Linked DNA regions of Crateriforma conspicua. Each later gene encodes a partner of the first gene's protein in a complex. Links are inferred from orthologs where the notes say so. Each region holds a gene or a part of one and is shown on either strand. Other genes may lie near its edges.

Region 1 (9,763 bases):
CGTGCTAAACCCAGGTGCAGCGGAGTCTCCCTGTGTCACTTCATTACGTATTGGCCGGACATGAAATGGGGGATCGTTGATGCGTATCAACAACCCAAACGTTCGTACGAGTACGTTAAGCGAGCGTACCAACCATTGCTGGTCAGTCTGGATTTTGAACGACGGCGATGGAAACCCGGCGAGTCATTGGATGCCAAGGTTTGGTTGATCAATGACACCTATCAATCGCATCAGGATTGTACGGTTCAGTTGGTCATCAAAAACTCCGATGGGGCGCACTTGGCGGTCAAAGATTTTGACGTTGCGTTGGTCGACGAAGACAGTTCGCTCGCGATCGGCGAACTGAAGTGGAAGGTCGATGCGACGGTCGAGGATTCGTTCAACGTGTCGCTGTCTTTGCTGGATGCTGACGGAGCTGTGCTTTCCAGCAATCAATACCAACTGCTGATCGGCGACCAGGAACTGGCACGTCAGCGGATGGCGGCCATGGGTAAAATCAGATCGCAAGCGAACCTGAAGTACACCTATGGCAACTACTATCGCTTTTTCCCGTCGATGATTGGCGAAGCGGATCCCTCATCAGGCTCTGCCGATGGCGTTCCTCGCGCCGGAGGGTTTTCAAAGAATCAGCCGTAGATCGTTGGGGCAATCCAGGTTTGTCGTGGCGACCGATTGCTGGAGCGGCTACGAGCGTCTGACAACGAAAAAACGCCCCCGAGAAGCATGCTTCCCGAGGGCGTTGTTCGTTTCTTTCGGTTTGGTGGCGAGTTCTTAGTTCCTCAGGATCTCAGCAATCCCGAAGGTGAAGAACGTTCCGATACCGGCGTTGATGATTTCTTCCTCGCACTTGTACTGCAGCAGTACCACGTCGCCCGGTTGAATCAGCACCCGAGCCGACGGATTGTTGGTCGCCTCGGAGATGTCAACTTCGATGGCAACTTGCTGGTTACAAGGCAGCTTACGAAGAATGTAGACGCGTCCCGGCGGTACACCAGCGACCGGCGAACGGCCAAGGCTGATTCCACCACCACTGTTTTGGGCCGTACCACCGACTCCGGCTCCGGCCAGGGCCAATGCACCAAGCACGTCCAAGTCATAGTCACGAGGCAGCGGGAATTCACCACCCGGCAACAAACCACCGGTGTAGAAGACTTCCGTTTCACGCGATTCGATGTACACGATATCGCCATCATTCAGCGTGATGTCTTCATCGCTGATGTCGGGGAATTCACCCGGACGAACACGTAGCGGCACCTTCAAGATCGACGGGTCTTCCGGAAGTTCCGGCGGACAGTAGCACGGGTCGCGTTGCAAACACTCTTGCTGTGCATAGAACTGTTTGACGAACTCGCGATACTTCTCTTGGTTCGCACGATTAGCCCGCAACACTTTGACCTGGTTTTTGGCGTTCAAGCCTGGCAGGCCGCCGGTTTCGACCAATGCATGCAAGATGTCGTTCTCGTACGCATTCAGCTTGACCATCGAACCGCTACCGCTGCGGTCGCTACCGCCACGGATGAACTGCGATGCGACGTCTTGTGACTGCAGACCTCGGCTCGTACGACCATCACCCAGTCCGTCTTCACGGATGACGATGATGTTGTAGGTCCGCTTTTGGATCAGCGTGACGATCGGACGAGCCTTTTCTTCGATCAAGATTTCTTCATCGATGTAGGCGTCGCGGATCTTGTCACGCACTTGTTCCAGGGTCAGACCGGAAACATCCAACGGCTCGATCAACGGCAGCGCCAGCGTACCATCGTCTTGGATGGCGATCGGATAACCGATCGATGGCGGCAGCGTGTTGTCGGCTTCCGGGAAGTTCACCGGCGGCGGTTCCGGCGGCTCGTTGGGCGGGTTGAAAGGCAGGACGCCTTCGATGTACACGCCCAAAATATCCCCACCGTCCAGCAAGTATTCACGCGGTGGTTCCAGTGACAGCAATGAGATGTCGACCGGGACCAAGTCGTTTTTAGGCTCCGGGAAAAATTCCGGAGGCAGGCGATTCGCGGGCACCCCGTTGATCGGTTGAGTCAACGTGCTGCAGCCGGTGATTGCCGTCACGGCGACGCCGGCGGCAAGCGCGGTTGCGGCGGTTCGCAGCGTCCTGATGCAGCGATGGATCCGCCGGCCGGCTGAAAGTGTCTTAGTCATCCTTGAACTCTCTTGCTAAGGCCTATCAGCTCACTCGAAGGTGAACGGAATCGACTCGAACGTGTTCGTGTCATCCGCGTCGTCGGACGCTGGAGACTGCGGTTTGCCAAAGATGTCGTCGATAACGGCATCAATTTCTTCTTGACTGGGTTCGTCCAACTGATAGGCGTCGGCTTGGATCGGCGTCGCACCGACCTGGTCGCTCAAGTTCAGTGAAACGGCCGGCGGCTGGGCTTGCGTCGGTGCTACGTCCGCTTTCAAGGGTGCAACTTCGACCGGTTGGTCGTCGGCCGCGACGATGGCGGGAACTTGCACCGCGCTTTCAACCGGCTCTCCGATGGCACGGTCGACGACCGTGCCCTTTCCAGCCAGGTTTCCGTTCTTGTCGTAGAAGTCGCCGTTTTGGCTGATATAGCCACCCGGCACCGGGATCATTTCTGAAACCGATGGTTTCGGTGGTTCCGGATTCTTCTGCGCGATCGTATTGACCGTTCCCGGTGTGGACGTTTGACGGGTCGGCAAGTTCGCCATTTGGATGCTGGCGTAATTTCCAATTCCGTCCTGTTCGGCCGCTTTCACGCCGATCGGATAGCCTTGGAACCATGAGTTCACCGCGACGTGTCCGTCAGCGGACTGGTACCGCCATCCCCAGTATTCACGAGGTGCGACGGTCGGCGTGCATCCGGTTCCACCTTTGGCGACGTCTTTATAGGCGTCCATGAACCCGCGTTTGATGTCTCGCAGGTTTCGGTGGTTTCCGAAGCACTTCTTTTCACGTTGCCAAGCGCGGGCGGCCATGACTCGGTGATGATGGGACATCATGAAGTCGTTCAGGCAGCCCTCGTCACACAGTGACTGCGTGGCCGTGTTGAACATGGTGCAGCCGGTCGAAGCGACCAAAGCCAGACCCAGACAACCGCTGGCAAGCAGTCGGAAACGTCGACGACGCGACGAATCCGGCTTGTCGGACCGGGAGCTGCTTGTTGATGAAGTGTCGCTATGGGTAACAGATTCCGCTGACGCGGTCGTTACCGTCATTTTGCGAATCGCCATTGGGCCCCCCTTGGCTGCTGGCGGCATTCGATTTGTCTCTACGCAAGGGATACTGCCGGAACGACAGGAACCCCCTCCTGGGATACAAATCGTCGTAACCGCCGTTGCGGATTAGCCAAAAGTGACGGAAACGCGGGCTGAACCGTTGAGAATGCTCTGCACTGTCGCGACAGACGTCGGGAATGTCCGGGTCCGACGCATCAAGACAGACCGCTGGTGGGGGCTGATGGGCGTCTTTTGGGCACTCGTGGGGCGTGCGGAATGCCACCTGTCTTCAGGTTTCGCCAGTGTGTCGCGTTAGCGACGCAGCGAACCGTATCGATTGGGCGGATTGCACAAGTCAGTCAAAAACTAGCGTTTCCCGCATGAAATCTATAGGAATTTGATCGATGCACGGGTTCGTTTGGTGGAGGGGACTTTTATACTGATGGTCGATCGCCGGTTTCGAATGGCTGATGGACTTGGGCAAAGCTTTCGGACACCGACGATCAGACGCCTGCTCAACATGCTACTCCCACTCTGATTTCTTCACGGCGGAACACACCATGCAATGGATGATTGCGATTTCGTTCATCCTTTCCCTCGCTTGTTCGCTGTTATTGGTTCGAATTGTCCGAGCATTTGCGCGGACGGTCGGGTTGGTGGATCGTCCTGATGCAGAGCGAAAGGTGCACGAGAAGCCGGTCGCTTTGGCCGGTGGAGTCGCCGTTTTTCTCTCAGTGGCGACCACCTTTGCGTTGTCCCTGGTTCTGGATCGAACCCTTGGATACCACGTGCTGGGGACGATTCAGATGCGCTGGTACGTGCTTTTTGGCGCCGCCCTCGCCATCCTGGTTGTCGGGCTGGTTGACGACGTGTGGTCGTTGCGTGGCCGACAGAAGTTGCTACTGCAGATCGTGATCATCGGTTTGATGATCGGTGCGGGAACTCAGATTCACCAGATCGGCTTGTTCGGATACGAGATCAGCCTGGGGGTATTTAGCATTCCCGTCACCATGCTTTGGTTGCTGTTGGCGGTCAACGCGCTGAACTTGATCGACGGCGCCGACGGGATGGCCAGCACGGTCGGAATGATCATCGCCATTGGACTTGGCATATTGGGGTTCGTCGGGGCTTCGCCGCTTTCCGGTGTGGTCGGATTTGCACTCGCCGGCGCCTTGCTCGGTTTCCTGGTTTACAACAAACCCCCCGCCAGTATTTATCTTGGTGATGCGGGCAGCATGATGATCGGCCTATTCGTGGGAACCTTGGCAATCTGGTCCAACTTGAAGGAATCTACCGTTCTCGCGTCGGCACCTATGGCGATTCTTGCGATTCCGCTGTTTGATTCCTCGGCAGCCATTGTGCGGCGTCGTTTGACGGGACGCAGCATCTACGCAACGGATCGCGGTCACATGCACCACCTGCTGCAATTGAAATACGGACCGCACGGGCTATTGATCGTGGTTGGTCTGGCCTGTCTGGTCACGACGGTGGTCGCGGTATTGGGCGAAGTCTACAGCGAACCGTGGTGGGCGATGTTCGGCGTCATTCTGGTCATCGCTGTTCTGATCCAGACACGCTCGTTCGGACATAGCGAAGCCCGCTTGATCTTTAATCGCGCCGCCCACTTCATCGAATCGTTTTTCATGCACCCTGAACGTTGCGAGCAGTCAAAGCAGCATCGTCGACTGCAGCTTCAGGGGGACGCACCATGGGAACTGGTGTGGGAACCCTTGGTCGAATTCGCGAAGAAACACGATCTGGCCAAGATGAAGGTCAATATCTCCATGCCTTGGCTTCACGAGAGTTATCACGCAACGTGGCAAAGTGTGCGGCTTCCGGAGCGTGCCCAGCAAATGGTGATGGAAGTTCCATTGTTCGCGGAACGTCAAAACGGCGACGAAATGGTCGACATTTCAGTTGGCAAATTAGAGCTGGTCGCTTTGGGCAAGAGCACGGCGATTTACCAAAACCTGGAAGATTTCCTGACCAAATTGGACGAGAGCAAGGCGCCGATCACCAAGATCATGCTGGACTTGGAACGCCGCCAACTGAAGGGCAAGGGCGCAGCGGTCGCTACAGTTGGCCGTCCTGAAACCGAGACTTCCGATACTGTGGCTTCCCTGTCCGGCGAAACTGCCGAACAGCCTCCAGTGGATTCCGAATCCCACGCGGTATCGTCGTCTTAGCACGCATCCGTGGTTGGGTGACGGCCCGAACGTTGACCGCGAGATCGGCTGTTCCATGAACCGTCGATCAGTTGACGTATTCTTCTTCGTTTTCGCCAGTGGGACGAGAGATTTCGCCGGTATCTTCGAGGTGCCGTACGATGTCGACGATCTTTTGCTGCACGGATTCCACTTCGCTGACGCGGACGCTGCCCAGAAATCCCATCTCGTCTTTCAGGTTTTCGGCCGCACGTGAACTCATGTTCTTCATGACCTTTTCCTGGAGCGTTTCGCTGGCGCCCTTCAAAGCCATCGCCCACTGAGCCGTTTCGACATTCTTCAGCAACGCCTGAATATCGCGATCGCCCAACTTGGCGATGTCTTCGAAAACGAACATCAGGCGGCGAATGTCATCGGAAAGTTCCGGTTCGTCGCGACCGAGGGACTCCATGATCATCCGTTCAACGGATCGTTCGCAAACGTTCAGGATTTCGGCGACGCTTTCGACGCCCCCTGCGGACGTGTGGCTCTGATTCACCATGCTGGAAAGCCGTTGTTCTAGACCGTATTCCAATTCCTCGATGGCATCGGGACTGGTGCGGCCGATGGAAGCCACTCGGCGAATCACATCCAGTTGTTTCTCGGAATCCAGGCCACCCAAGACTTCCGCGGCGTATGAGGCGGGCACGTGGCTTAACAGCAACGCGATGGTTTGCGGGTGTTCTTCGCCAATGAATTGCATCAGCGTCTGCGAATCCACCTTTTTGACGAACGCAAAAGGCATCGATTCGATCGTTTGCTGCAAATTGCCGATCAGTTCGGATGCGTCGCGTCCCAACGCCTCCTTGATCAGTTCCTTTGCTCGCTCCAGTCCGCCGGGGCTGGCATAAATCGAACTGGCTTTACTCGTCAGGAATTCCGCGATCACGATTTCTTGGTCGTCGCCACCGACGGATTCGGTTTGCGCAATGCGGATGCTGATCTGTTCGATCAGTCGCGGCGGCAATTGCTGCATGATCCGAGCAGCACTCTTGGTCGGCAAGCTCATCAACAGGATGGCTGCTTTGCGAAGCCCGTCGTTATCCGTATTGACCGTCTGCACCCTAAGGAATCCCTTCGCGTTTGCGTCAGCCCGGACTTGCCGATTGACGCATTTTCGATTGAAGCTGCTTCGCCATCCTGGCGTCTTTCGGCTTATCGACGTTTCCGCGATCGATCCGGCGACGGCGCGACGCATTTGCCGGATTCGACGGAGCTAGAGTCTGTAGGAGTGATTTGGACCTTTCCGAAAAGGCAAACCGTGACGGTCGTCGCTGGTCCCGAACCGAAACCGTCTATGCTGAAGCAGACGGTCGTTTCCAGGGCAGACGACAGACACCCCACTGGCCCTGGTTCTCATCCACGGCAACTTCGATCCACGACAAGTGATCACCAAACTGATCGAACGTGCGCTCGATCACCCGCCGACCGATGTACTCGGCCAACTCTTCGGCCGTGGTGTTCGTCACGGGCAAATGGACACAGTCTTCGTTTGGAAAAACCCAGCGACGGTCTTGGAATGTTGCCGTGGTTTCCTTTTCATCCTTCGACACCCGAATCTGGGCATGTCGGTCGGGTAACAAGACGTGATGGTCCAGACGTCCCGTTTCCGCAAGAACGGCATCACGCAACGCGATAAAGTCGACGACGTAGCGGTTTTCGTCCAATGGGCCTTCGACCGACACGCGGACGCCATAGTTGTGGCCGTGGATTCTTTCACAAATGTCGCCGGCGAAGGTGATGAAATGCGCCGCCGAAAAAACAAATTGTTCTTTGCTGACGTCGACTCGGAACACAGGTTGTTCGGTGGGATGTGTCACGCTGGTCTTTCGGATTGCAATGGAGTGGGACACAGAAGGACAAACAGTGCTGCCGCCAGAAGGTCGGCGGTGGTACCCGGATTCAATCGGTTTCCATCTGATCTTAGACGTTCGTCCAATGTCCGGATCGACGACGGGTTTTCAAAATCGGCTTCGCGGAACCATTGCCGGACTTTCGATGCGACGTCCGAACCGCATTTCCGGGCGATCAGCGAGTCGGTGTTTTCTTGCAGCCATCGATGCTGCGCCAAGCAGATTCCTTGGATCGTGCCACCCGTTTCATCGATGCACTGCTTCAATAGCGGTGTCATTTGGTGAAGCAGACTGTCGAATCCACTGGCGTATTCCCGGGCAATCGCATCACGATCGGAAGCCAGACGCATTGCGGCCATCAAATCATCGTGATTCGCACGGTCGTCGTGGACGTCCATTTCCAAGTCGTCTGATTCGTCACTCGGGTTCATGCCGCCGGCCATTGCGTGGGCAATCGCACGAAAGACCGCCCTGCTCTGTCGGACGCTGATTGACGACAGCACACTTTCCACAGAATCAAAGCGCCACCACGGTGATGTGGCGTCTGCTGACGCGGAATAATCGGTTTGCGTTACCGCTTCCACCAACGGTGCGATCAACAAAGCGATCCCCAGATTCACATTCGTGCCGGTTGTCCGTCGCGTCTGCACCACGGTCGATTCAATTCGTTGGCCCCAACCCAGGTCGGTGCGACTCAGTTGGACCGCGGCGATTTCTGCTGCCTGGGCAAAGTGGGCGAACGACAGGTCATCGAATTCGCGGCCGGGATGCACGTTGCCAGGTTTTGGGGCCGTCGCCTCAAGGACACAGGCCCAGCGGATTGCATCGCCCACCGTCCGGATCATCGGCGCGAAAGCACTCAGGGGGCTGTTTTCATTCACGTCGATTGCAGAAATTCGTCGATCGCATTCAGTGTTTCGGTCGGAGCGTCTTCCAACACATAGTGCCCCGCATCGTCGATCGGCACGACCCTGGCATCGGGCCAATGCCCTTGGAAACGCTCCAAGCATTCGGGGCGAAAGCACCAATCTTTCATCCCCCAGACCAACAAGATTGGTAGTCCGGCAAGCGAAGGGAGCTCCGATTCAAGCTTTTGTAACACCGGAAACGTCCGGTGCGACCGATGCATCGGAATGTCTTGGACAAAGGCGTCGATCGCGACACGGTTTGCCCAGCTGTCGTAGGGTGCGATCATGCCGCGGCGGACGTCCGCCGGCAGCGGCTGCCGCGAAACGGTCATCGTCTGTGCGGCTCGAGCGAACGCATTGAATCCACGCACGCCCAGCGGCCCGACCCATGGCCAGCGACAGGCGGCGATCCGCAGCGGCAGATAGGGCGGCGGGAAAGCGCCCGTGTTCAGCAACACAATCCTCTTGAATCGGTCGCGACGTTCGCACAGCGCGGCCAAGCCGATTGCACCGCCCCAATCGTGGGCCAACAGCGTTGTCTGGCTTAAGTCCAGCTGATCGATCAACCGGACCAAATTGTCGCGGTGGGATGCCAGGCAATAGTCGAATTCAGACTTCGACGGTTTGTCGCTGCGCCCACACCCCAGGTGATCCACCGCCACAACGCGACGGGCGGGGCTGAACCGCTGGACGACGCGACGAAAATAGAAACTCCAGGTCGGGTTCCCATGGACGCACAGGATGGGACCGGAATCGGACGGTGTGTTCGACGTCGGGCCTTCGTCCAGATAACGCATCGTCCAGGTCGATCCGGACAGGCCGTCGACCGTCAAAGATTTTGATTCGTATGCCAGCAGGTCCTGGGCGATCATGTCCATTTCACTCGTTTCGGATCGCGATTTGCTACCGCTGGTGGAATCCGTGTCGTTGTGTCAATCTGACACGACGAAAGTCGATTCGGAAACCCCAGGATTGAAGTGGCCGAAGATCTGTATGAAACCCTTGGCGTCGGTCGAACCGCCGACAAGGACGAAATTCAAAAGGCGTACCGCAAGCTCGCGCGCAAGTACCATCCCGACGTCAACAAAGACAGTGACGCGGCACGGGAGAAGTTTAAACGCGTTCAGGAAGCGTACGAAGTTCTCAGCGACGAAGAAAAGCGCGCCGCATACGATCGTTACGGCGCCGACTTCGAAAAAATCCGCACCGGCGGTTGGCAACCGGGTGCCGGCGGAGCTTCGTTTGACGGATTGGATTTGGAGCAGATTTTCGGCGGTGCCGGCGCGGCAAAGGCCGGAGGCAATCCGTTCGAAGGCGGGTTTACCGATTTCTTCGAACAGCTGATGGGCGGTGGTGCGGGCCCGACGCGAGGTCGTCCGGGACGTGGCCGGGCTGCCGCTGCGCCGCCGCGACGCGGATCCAATTTGCGGCACGAGCTGGAGATACCTTTTTCGATGGCCGTCACGGGCGGAAAGACGGAGTTCTATCTGCACCGCGGTGGCAAACAGGAAAAGTTGTCGGTCACCATTCCCGCTGGCGTCGAAACGGGGTCAAAGATTCGCCTGAGACAGCAAGGCCACGCTTCGACTAGTGGAGGCGAGTCCGG
Region 2 (9,950 bases), 3.4 Mb from region 1 along the record:
ATCGATGTCCCAGATCGCATCATTCGTGGCTCGCAACGCCAACCGCAAACGCTCTTCGCTTTTGGCCAGACGTCTGGCCGCCTGGGATCGTTGGATCACCACGCCCGCCAGTTGGGCAAAGTGTGAAAGCAACGAAAGCTCGGTTTCGGTCGGCCGAGCCGCGTGGGTGGAAAACATCGACAGCACACCCAACACGTCACGCTGGGTCGACAGAATGGGTTCGGCCCAACAAGAGCGAATTCCAGCCGCTTTGGCCAGCGGATGAATCAATTCGCTGCGTTCATGCAGATGGATATCGGGGATGATTTGCCGTTGACGCTGCGACGCGGCAAACGTACAGCAGCAGACGCCCGGTTCGATCGGCACCCGTTCCATGCGGCAACGCAGTTCCGGCGACAAGCGTGGCGCGCAAGCGCACCGTAGGGATTGACCGTCGTCGTCGATCAAGAAGATCGCCGCACTCATTCGCGCACACGACGATTCCGCTTGCGTCACGATCAAACGCAGCAGTTCGTCGAACGGGGTGCCATCGCTTAGGGCGTCCAACAGCAGACGTTCTCGCTTTAGATCCGTCAGCGATTGTTGCCGTTCGGTCACATCGCGTTCGATGCTGACGTAATGGGTCAGTTCACCGCGATCATTGTGGATCGGTGAAAGTGAAATTTCGTTCCAAAACATCGACCCGTCTTTGCGATAGTTGCGCAACGTCACGGTGCACGCACTGCCTTGACGCAAGGCTTGACGCATGACGTGGATTTCAAACTGATCGCGATCATCGGCTTGCAGGAATCGGCAATTGCGGCCGACGATTTCTTCGCTGCGATATCCCGTCATCTTCTCGAAACTGGAATTGCAATAGACGACGGGAAAATCCGGGGCTCTGGCATCGGCGATCAGCACGCCCACTTGGGTCGCCTGCATGGCCAAGTTCTGGATTCGCATCAGCAAGGCGATGTCGTCATTGGTGCCGCTGGCGGCATCTTGCTTGCCATTGCGAAACGTTCGCCACCGCGTCAGCTCGTGTTCCATTTCGCCGAAGAAACCACCCATGGCATCGCCGGGGGCCGTGACGCCTTGGTGCCACTCGTTCTTCAGCCGAACCGCATCGCCGGGACGCCACCGATCCATCCATTTTGCCAAAGCGGGTTGGGCAGAAAGCAGCGCGGTGATTTCTGGTTCCAGTTTCAATTCACGATGCGATTCGGTCCAATCGTGGGCTCGCCGAACAAATGCCAGGAACAGTTCCAAACGCTGGGACCAAACCGGCGCCAATGCACTGCGGATCGCCGCCGAGCAAAGATCGGCTTCGCCAATGCGCAGAAACGTCGCCACACTGCAGACGAACAGCGAATGTTCCAGCGCGGGGTGATCGCTGGGCCATTGTTCCAGTGGCGGATCGACGTCGTTCAGCCGGTCCATCTGGCTGAGAAGTTCCTGGCGACTCGGGGCGGGCGCGTCCAGCAGTGCGGCGATGTCGGTCGCGCTGTGGGCACCGGGGCCTTCGTTGGGGCCGACGGTCGCCGGATTCGGTGTCAGCAACATTGCGACGTGCCTGCCCAGGCAGTACGGGTTGTTGCAAAACCGCGAAAGATAGACGAACAGCCGTTCCTTGAATCGAAACGGCAGCGGATTATCCAAGTAGGCGACTTGAGCCTGACGCCATAGGTCCCAAGCCAACTCGGGCGTGGGGAATGACAACTCAAAGAAACTTGGAATCGTCCCAAATCGATCAAAGATTTCCTGACGAATCGAATCGGCCTGAATCGCTACACCGTTCATGATCCATTTAACATACGACAAAGCGGTGGTCCTTCCATCACCGAAACCGACCATGGGGCAACGCGTCTTATCGACGCAGTGTCGAGTTGTGGTCCCACGGTTCGTATGTGTCGTGTGATGACGCGATCCGCCGTTGATCGGCCGGATGGCTCGTCCATCGCACCGCCCCACCCCCAAATTCCCGCCTTGGTATACGGATTTTTCGTCGTGAGTTTTCTTCGAATCAGTGGCCTGTTTTGTGCCACATCACAGGTGCGACCCGTCGTCGCACTCCTTTGTGTCGGCCTGTTTTTCTTGGTGCACCATCCTTGGTCCGCGGCGCAGCCGACGCGAGTTTCCAATCCCGTGGACCGAGCGGCCGAACCGGACCAGTTTGATCTGATGACCCGGTGGGGGCGGAATGTCACCGCGGACAACGCGTGGCGTGAATACCCGCGGCCGGGAATGAAGCGGGACCGTTGGCAATCGCTGAACGGTTTGTGGGATTTTCACCTTAGCGGCGATTCACAGCGTTGGACCGGGGGCCGAATTGAAAACGCCAGGCAAGATCCGCTGGCTGATGGACTTCCCGATCTGCCCAGTGCGTTTGATAAAAAGATCTTGGTTCCTTTCAGCCCTGAAACTCAGCTGTCGGGAATCAATCGCAGCGTGCGTCCGCAACAGGTGATGTTCTATCGTCGGTCCATTCGCATTCCCGACGATTGGCGAAACGATCGAATCCTGGTCCACTTCGAAGCGGTCGACTGGCACGCAATCGTGCTGTGCAACGGGACCAAAGTTGCCGATCACCGTGGCGGCTACGTTCCGTTTTCCTGTGACATCACCGATGCATTGGATGACAGGGACCAACAGCAGATCGTCGTCATCGCGTGGGACCCGACCAACATGGGTGACCAGACGATCGGCAAGCAAGCCCTGCCGGAATCCAGAAAAGGCTTTCGGTACAACCCCAACAGCGGCATCTGGCAAAGTGTTTGGATGGAACCGGTGCCCAAGGCGGCTTCCATCGCTCAATTGAAAATCACGCCGGTCGCACATCAGAAAGCCATTGATGTCCGCGTGGATACGGATCACGCCGCTAACGACATGACGGTTCGTCTGAATGCCGGTGATGCAGCGCATGTGGTCGACGGACGACCGGGACAGACGATTCGAATCGATTTGGATGACCAGTTTCAGTGGTGGTCACCGGATGATCCGAATCTGCATGACCTGTCGATCCAATTGCGACGCGACGATCGGGTGATCGATACCGTCGAAAGCTATTTCGCGTTGCGAACGGTCGATACCCAAGTCGACGGCGATGGGAACCAACGTATTCATCTCAATGGCCAGCCGATCTTTCAGTTCGGTCCGCTTGACCAAGGCTATTGGCCCGAAAGCGCGATGACGCCACCATCAGAGGACGCGGTGCGTTATGACCTGCAATATCTGAAAGACATCGGATGCAACATGGTCCGAGTGCACATCAAGGTGCATCCGCGTGCTTGGTACTACGAAGCCGATCGCAAAGGCCTGTTGGTCTGGCAGGACTTCGTTTGCACACGCAAGTTTGATTCCAAGATCACAGCCGAAAGCGGACAACAGTGGGAACAAGAACAGGTGGAAATGGTCCGCCATCTGTACAACCACCCGTCGATCATTCAGTGGGTGGTGTTCAACGAAGGCTGGGGCCAATATGACACCGAAAGGCTGACACGGTGGGCCGAGGACCTGGATCCCAGTCGTTTGGTGACCTGTGCCAGTGGCTGGACCGATCATCCGGTCGGTGATCTTTATGACAACCACGACTATTCCTTCAACATCTCGCCGGCCCATGGATGGAATTTCGACGACCGCGCGACTTTGTGTGGTGAATGTGGCGGTTTCAACGTGTTGGTCGATGACCACCGCTGGCATGCCGATCAAACGCTTCGCCCCGTCGTGAATCCGGCTGGCGAAAAGGGACGCGAAGGTTACGCCAATCCAGAATCCTGGAAACAACGCTATCAGACTTGGTTGACCAATTTGCGTTTGATGAAGCCGCACGGATTGAACGCAGCGGTCTATACCCAAATCTCCGACGTCGAACATGAGTGCAATGGATGGCTGACCTATGACCGAGAAATCAGCAAGATCGCGGCTGATGATTTACGACGCATGCATCGGCAACTGTACCAACCGATCCACAGTGATTCTTTGATCGACCTGTCATCCAAGACGTGGACGGATTGGTCGGGCAAGCTGACGCCTGGTTGGCGGACAGCCGACGTGGACGTGACGCAGGGGAAATCGGTTTCTATGCGCCGCGCCGAAAGCCTCAAGCCACAACGTACCGCCGATGATGGCCCGGTGCGAATTCGCGGAGAGTTTGATTTGTCGACGCAACCCGAACGGCTGGCCATCCACACTGTGGGAACCGGTCGTTGGGAACTATCGATCAACGGCAAAACAATGATGAACATCACCAACAGCGACCGCGCCCGTTATGTCCCCTACAGCACGGTGTTGTTGCCGCCGGAGGCACTCGATGCACTGATCGACGGCACGAACGTCATCGCGTTGAAGGTGTCCCGGTTCAAAGAAGACGAAGGCAACTTGGTCGACTTTGCCCTGTTGTCGGTGTCCCGCGAAGAGCCCTCGGTGAACGACCCCAAGTAGACGTGTCGCACCTGACAGGGATGTCGAAAAGGGACCGAATCGTGCGTCGCCTAGCGTGGCGGAGAACCGCCAGCATTTCGCTGCGGTTTTTCCGCCACCGTGTCGATGCGGACTGCTTTTTTGCCTTTGAAAGCCCCGGCACGCACGTTGAACTTGTGCACGTCCTGGATGGACAGTTCCAGGGAATCCGTGACTTCCTTTTCGGTGGCAATCACATCACCCACGTTCAACGCCAGCAAATCACTGGTGTTGATCTTGGATCGTGCCAGCGTGACGACCACGTTGACGGGCGCTTCATCCAGGTTGTATTCGATTTGGCGTCGCGATTCTTCGGTCGGAGCTTCGCGTCCGTAGCCGACCCAACCGTTGCGTGACAGTTGCGAGTTGTATTTTTCGACGGTGTTGAAAGGAATACAAAGATTCAACATCCCGCGATTTTTGCCGATCACGATCTCAAAGCTAACCAGGATTACGACTTCATTGGGCGGAACGATCTGGACCAGTTGTGGGTTGCTTTCGGTGCTTTCGACCGACAGGTCCAATTCGATGATGTTTTGCCAAGCATCTTTCAAGTGACTTAAGAACAACTTGACGACGCGATTCATCAAGCGTGTTTCGATCTCGGTCAACGGTCGCCGAATGACGTCGCCGGGGACCGGGTCGCCGCCCAGCATTCGGTCGATGATCGTGTACGACAGTGCCGGATTGATGTCCAGAATCCAGTGGCCGTCCAGCGGTTCGGTGCTGATGACGTTGAAGCAACTGGGGTTGTCCAGGCTGAAGACGAACTCGCTGTAGGTCAGTTGATCGACGCTAAGCAGTTTGACTTCGATCATCGTCCGCAGCATGCCGCTGACCGACGCGCCGAAGTTCCGCGCGATGACTTCATGCAGCGATTGCATCGCCCGCATCTGTTCTTTGCCGACCCGTTCGGGACGTTTGAAGTCATACGCCATGACTCTGGCATCACCGACGCCGTGGTGATACGGAGCGCCGCTGGGTTGCCGGGCCGACGCGGTACGAACCCCGGCGGATACCGGTTCGGGCGGACCTTCGTCGGTGAACTTGGGGGCTTCGGGTGGACCGTCGTCGTCACCCATGCCCTCCATGGCGCGGAGCAGACTTTCGACCTGATTCTGGCTAAGTGATTCGTCCGACATGGCAGCGAAATACCGTCCTGGTTTGCGGGACCGCGGATTCGACAGGCGTGTCCACAGCACCCGCAAAGAATACGCGATGTCGGTCCGGCGATGCGAGTCCAGAATTGCCCGTCATCGCGATCGGCAAACGAGCCGTCGGCAAGCTCGGGAACGCCGTGAAACACGCCATCTAGCACCGTCCGGCGTGCAGAGAATCCCTTCAGGTTGAGATCGTCGATGCGGCCCGTCGGTACCAATCAGGTGCGGATATTACCGTCGCCCTGGACGATGTACTTGTACGTCGTCAATTCACGCAGCCCGCACGGTCCACGAGCGTGAAACTTGTCGGTCGAAATACCGATTTCGGCACCCAGTCCGAACATTCCACCGTCGTTGAATCGCGTACTGGCGTTCACCATGACCGCTGAACTGTCGACGCCGCTGGTGAATTGTTCGGCGGCCCGCACATTGTCGGTCACGATGGCGTCGGTGTGATGGGACCCATATCGATTGATCAGCCCGACTGCTTCGTCCAGCGAATCGACAACGCGGACGCTGATGATCGGCCCCAGGTATTCCGCCGACCAGTCGGATTCTTGGGCTTCCAACGAACCAGGGACCAATTTCGCCGCGCGATCGTCGCACCGCATTTCAATCGGGTATGACGACAATCGTTCGGCGATCGCCGGCAGAACCGTCGTCGCGATGTCCGCGTGGATCAACAAGGATTCGCAGGCGTTGCAAACACCCATTCGCTGGCATTTGGCGTTTTCGATGATGTTCACCGCCATCGGAACGTCGGCATTGCGGTCGACATAGACGTGGCAATTGCCGTCAAAGTGTTTGATCACCGGCATCGTCGCTTCGCTGGTGACACGGCGGATCAAGCCTTCGCCGCCGCGGGGAATCGCCACATCGATGCAATCGGACATCGAAAGAAACTGGCCCACGGCTTGCCGATCCGTCGTTTGGACCAGCTGGACAGCATCCCCGGGCAATCCGATTTCCCGTGCCGACTGTTGCAGCAATTCGACGATGGCACGGCTGCTGTGGATGGCTTCTTTACCGCCGCGAAGGATGACGGCGTTTCCGCTTTTGACACAAATCGCTGCGGCATCGGCGGTCACATTCGGCCGGCTTTCGTAGATGAAAAAGACCACGCCCAGCGGGACGCGTCGTTTAACGATCCGTAATCCGCCGGGACGCGTGAACCCGTCGATGACTTCGCCGATCGGGTCCGACAACGCAGCGATTTCGCGAAGGGCTTGTGCGATGCCATCGACGCGATTCTTGTCCAGACGCAGCCGATCCACCGCAGCGTCGCTCAAGTTGTAATCGGGGGCCGCGGCCACATCTTTGGCGTTGGCCTGCAGAATCGTGTCCAAATCCGCGACCAGGCGATCGGCCGAATCGAAGAGCCAACGGTTCTTCAATTCCGTATCGATGTTGGCAAGTTCGTACGACGCAGCTTTGGCTTTCTGGGCGGTTTCGGCACAGTATCCGGCAAGATCAATTTCAGTGGTGGTCGACATGGACGGTCGTTCGAATGTGGGGCGGTCGGCGGTTGAACGTCGTGACAATTGTCAGTGTGAACCGCGAAAGGGTCAACGCAAGGCGGCGGGATCGGATTGATTCACGGAAAAAGCGTCTGAGTCTGACGGGCCCAATTGAGCGGATCAGGCGTCAATGACGTCCCGCAGACGGTCCCGAAGTTCTGTTTCGGTCATCGATCGCACGGCGATTCGTTTGCACCGACTGGCCTGACCGCTGCAGATGGAAATGTTCGATTTGGCGATTTTGAAAAATTTGGCCAATCCCTGAATGACCGCCGCGTTGGCTTTCCCGTCTTCCGGCGGCGATGTGACGGCCACCCGAAGTGCGTCGGCGTGGCGGCCCCCGATTTTGGCCCGCTTGGCTTTGGGTGTGACGCGAACGTCGAATCGCAGTTCATCGTCGCGGTGTTCGATCGGGATCATGACGGTGGACGCAATGCGGATCGTGACGTCGGTCGGCTTCGGTTATGATTGCCGACGGTCTGATCGCTCTATCCTATCGGTCTGTGGCAAAGTGTAAATGGAACTGCGACACCTGCGTTACTTTCTGGCGATTTCCAACCACACCAGTTTTCGCATCGCTGCCGAAGAACTGCTGGTGTCTCAGCCGACACTGTCACAGCAGATGAAGGATCTGGAAAAAGAACTGGGGTGTTCGCTGTTCGAACGCGCCGGACGGGGCATTCGGCTGACTCAAGCCGGCGTGCTGTTCGGTGAATACGCCCAGCGTGCGATCAACGTGTTGGACGAAGGCCAGGCTGCGATCGATGAGTTCGATCAAATGTTGCGTGGGCGGATCCGAGTGGGAGTGGTTCAAACCGTGGGTGCGTACTTGATTCCGCCGGTTGTTGCGGAGTTCAAAAGCCAAAACCCCGGTGTCCAGTTAGTCGTCCACGAATTGTCCGCGGACGACGTGGAAAACGGACTGGTCGATGGCAGCCTGGATCTGGGGATTTCGTTCGAACCGACGCGACGGCAATTGCACTGCCGATGGTTGTTCGGCGAGCGGTTCGTCCTGATCGTTCCGGCCGAGCACCTGTGGGCCAATCGCCGACGAATCCGTTTGGACCAGATGGCGGGAGAACCGCTGTGCTTGATGACCAAAGACTTCTGCACGCGTCGCATGATCGACGCGGCCTTTGCACAGAATGATGTCGAATTACAAGTGGCCGTGGAAATGACATCGGTAGCCGGGTGTCTGGCAGTGACCAACGCCGGAGGACCACCGACGATCTTGCCTGAACTGGCGATGACCGGAACCGACCTGTCGGGAATTCGAATCGAAAGTCCGATGATCCGACGCAGCGTTTGCCTGTTGCAAGCTAGTGAGGAGGCGTCGATTCGTGCGACCAGCGAATTCGCCGACGCCGTGATCCATCACGTCGGCGCGGTGGCGGGTGGATGATTCACCACCGCCACCGCAGTAAGACGCCGGGAAGAAGGACCCTATTTCGCGGCGTCCAATTCAAAGCCGGTCAGCTTGAAACTGTACGCGCAATCACAGGGCAGATCGTCAGCGGCGATTGCCGGCATCTGGATGGTCAGCTGACCTTGGTCGTCCACTTCGTAAGCCAGCGTGCCGTCATGGCCCAGCAGTTGTACCGTGGCTTGGTCATCCGCCGATTGGACACGGACCGATTGCAGCTGGATCGCGGATTTGGGCCACCCCAGCGTGATCGCATAAACGGTGGTGCCGTCTTTGCTTTGTGTATACCGGACGTCGGCGGCGGAATATTCAAGCTTCAAAAATTCGCCGTGTTTCTTGAATCCGCCTTCGGGTTCCACCGTCGGCCCTTCGCCGTAAGCCTTCCAAGGGCGCGTCGCATAGATGGCTTCGCCGTTGACGTTCATCCATTCGCCCAGTTCGGCCAACACCTGGCGTTGGTCGTCGGGGATCCGGCCGTTGGCCATCGGTGAAATGTTCAACAGGACGATTCCATTTTTGGCCACCGTGTCGACCAGAGCATGAACCACCTTGTGCGTGGGTTTGATTTTCAGTGAATCGGTATAACACCAACTGCCCGTGCTGATCGTGTCGTCGGTCATCCAAACCTTTTCCGCCGCGCGTGGTTCACGAGACTTTTCGTGGTCCAGCACGCTCATGTCCAACGGCAAATCCTCCTGTTTGCGAACGATCACCACGTCGCGATCCCACTTCTTTGCCGCGTTCAAATAATAGGCGGCGAACTCCTGGCGATAGGACTCGGGGATCCGGTCCAGCCAACTGTCAAACCAAATGATGTCGGGTTGATATTGGTCGATCACTTCGGCCAATTTGTCCAACCACATTTGATGGAACTGCTCCGCCGGCATTTGGGCGTACAAGATCGCGGTTTCCTCGTTCTCATTGGCCGATGGATAGTCTTTGACCATTCCCTCAAAGTGGCCATAGAAATTCCGAGCGTGATGGAACGTGGCGATGGTTTTCATGCCTTCGGCACGGATCGCTTCGGTCAATTCACCCAATAGATCGCGTTTGGGGCCTTTGTCCACCGAGTTCCAGGGCGTCGCCTGGCTGTCCCACAGCGAAAACCCATCGTGGTGTTCGGCCACCGGTCCGGCAAAACGGGCCCCCGTGGCTTTGAACAGCTTGGCCCATTCGGTGGCATCAAATTCAGGCGTTTGCCACTGGTCGACAAAGCGGTGATAGCCGTATTTTCCCGGATCGCCGTAAACATCCACGTGATGTTTGTTGACTTGGTGTCCTTTCAAAAACATGTTCCGCGGATACCACTCACTGCCATAGGCCGGAACCGCGTACACGCCCCAGTGGAAATAGATTCCTAGCTTGGAATCCTTGAACCACTCCGGGGCCTCATCGTGCGCGGCCAACGATTGC

The links.
Region 2: the proteins of fliG (region 1) and fliM are in contact, whole or in part, in a crystal structure (PDB 4QRM), measured with the Thermotoga maritima proteins. The link is inferred for Crateriforma conspicua from one-to-one orthologs. Residues at the interface, in WP_004082903.1 of Thermotoga maritima: Phe122, Ser125, Glu126, His127, Pro128, Gln129, Thr130, Val133, Glu157, Arg161, Leu164, Leu165, Arg167, Ser169, Glu171, Val172, Glu175, Ile176, Asn179, Lys182; in WP_004081085.1 of Thermotoga maritima: Tyr124, Leu127, Asp128, Ile130, Met131, Gly132, Gly133, Pro134, Glu136, Pro139, Arg141, Thr144, Glu145, Ile146, Glu147, Ser149, Ile150, Lys153.

Annotation. Positions count from the first base shown.
Region 1 is NZ_CP036319.1:4,784,175-4,793,937, reverse strand. What follows is about bases 4,453-7,248. They hold fliG (flagellar motor switch protein FliG), read right to left. Parts: upstream 6,460-7,248; coding sequence 5,446-6,459; downstream 4,453-5,445. Other genes in these bases: Mal65_RS17420 (triphosphoribosyl-dephospho-CoA synthase), read right to left, coding at 7,213-7,248; Mal65_RS17425 (6-pyruvoyl trahydropterin synthase family protein), read right to left, coding at 6,692-7,216; Mal65_RS17435 (glycosyltransferase family 4 protein), read left to right, coding at 4,453-5,378. Also shown: Mal65_RS17450 (glycoside hydrolase family 2 protein), read left to right, coding at 1-636; Mal65_RS17445 (polysaccharide biosynthesis/export family protein), read right to left, coding at 772-2,154; Mal65_RS17440 (hypothetical protein), read right to left, coding at 2,185-3,030; more of Mal65_RS17435, read left to right, coding at 3,753-4,452; more of Mal65_RS17420, read right to left, coding at 7,249-8,130; Mal65_RS17415 (alpha/beta fold hydrolase), read right to left, coding at 8,127-9,035; Mal65_RS17410 (DnaJ C-terminal domain-containing protein), read left to right, coding at 9,135-9,763. UniProt on the Bacillus subtilis protein: One of the proteins that forms a switch complex that is proposed to be located at the base of the basal body.
Region 2 is NZ_CP036319.1:1,342,423-1,352,372, forward strand. Bases 3,525-6,507 are described here. They hold fliM (flagellar motor switch protein FliM), read right to left. Parts: upstream 5,580-6,507; coding sequence 4,470-5,579; downstream 3,525-4,469. Other genes in these bases: Mal65_RS04900 (glycoside hydrolase family 2 protein), read left to right, coding at 3,525-4,419; Mal65_RS04910 (glutamate-5-semialdehyde dehydrogenase), read right to left, coding at 5,816-6,507. Also shown: Mal65_RS04895 (PAS domain S-box protein), read right to left, coding at 1-1,800; more of Mal65_RS04900, read left to right, coding at 1,987-3,524; more of Mal65_RS04910, read right to left, coding at 6,508-7,138; Mal65_RS04915 (DUF167 domain-containing protein), read right to left, coding at 7,235-7,534; Mal65_RS04920 (LysR substrate-binding domain-containing protein), read left to right, coding at 7,632-8,516; Mal65_RS04925 (alpha-L-fucosidase), read right to left, coding at 8,558-9,950. UniProt on the Bacillus subtilis protein: One of the proteins that forms a switch complex that is proposed to be located at the base of the basal body.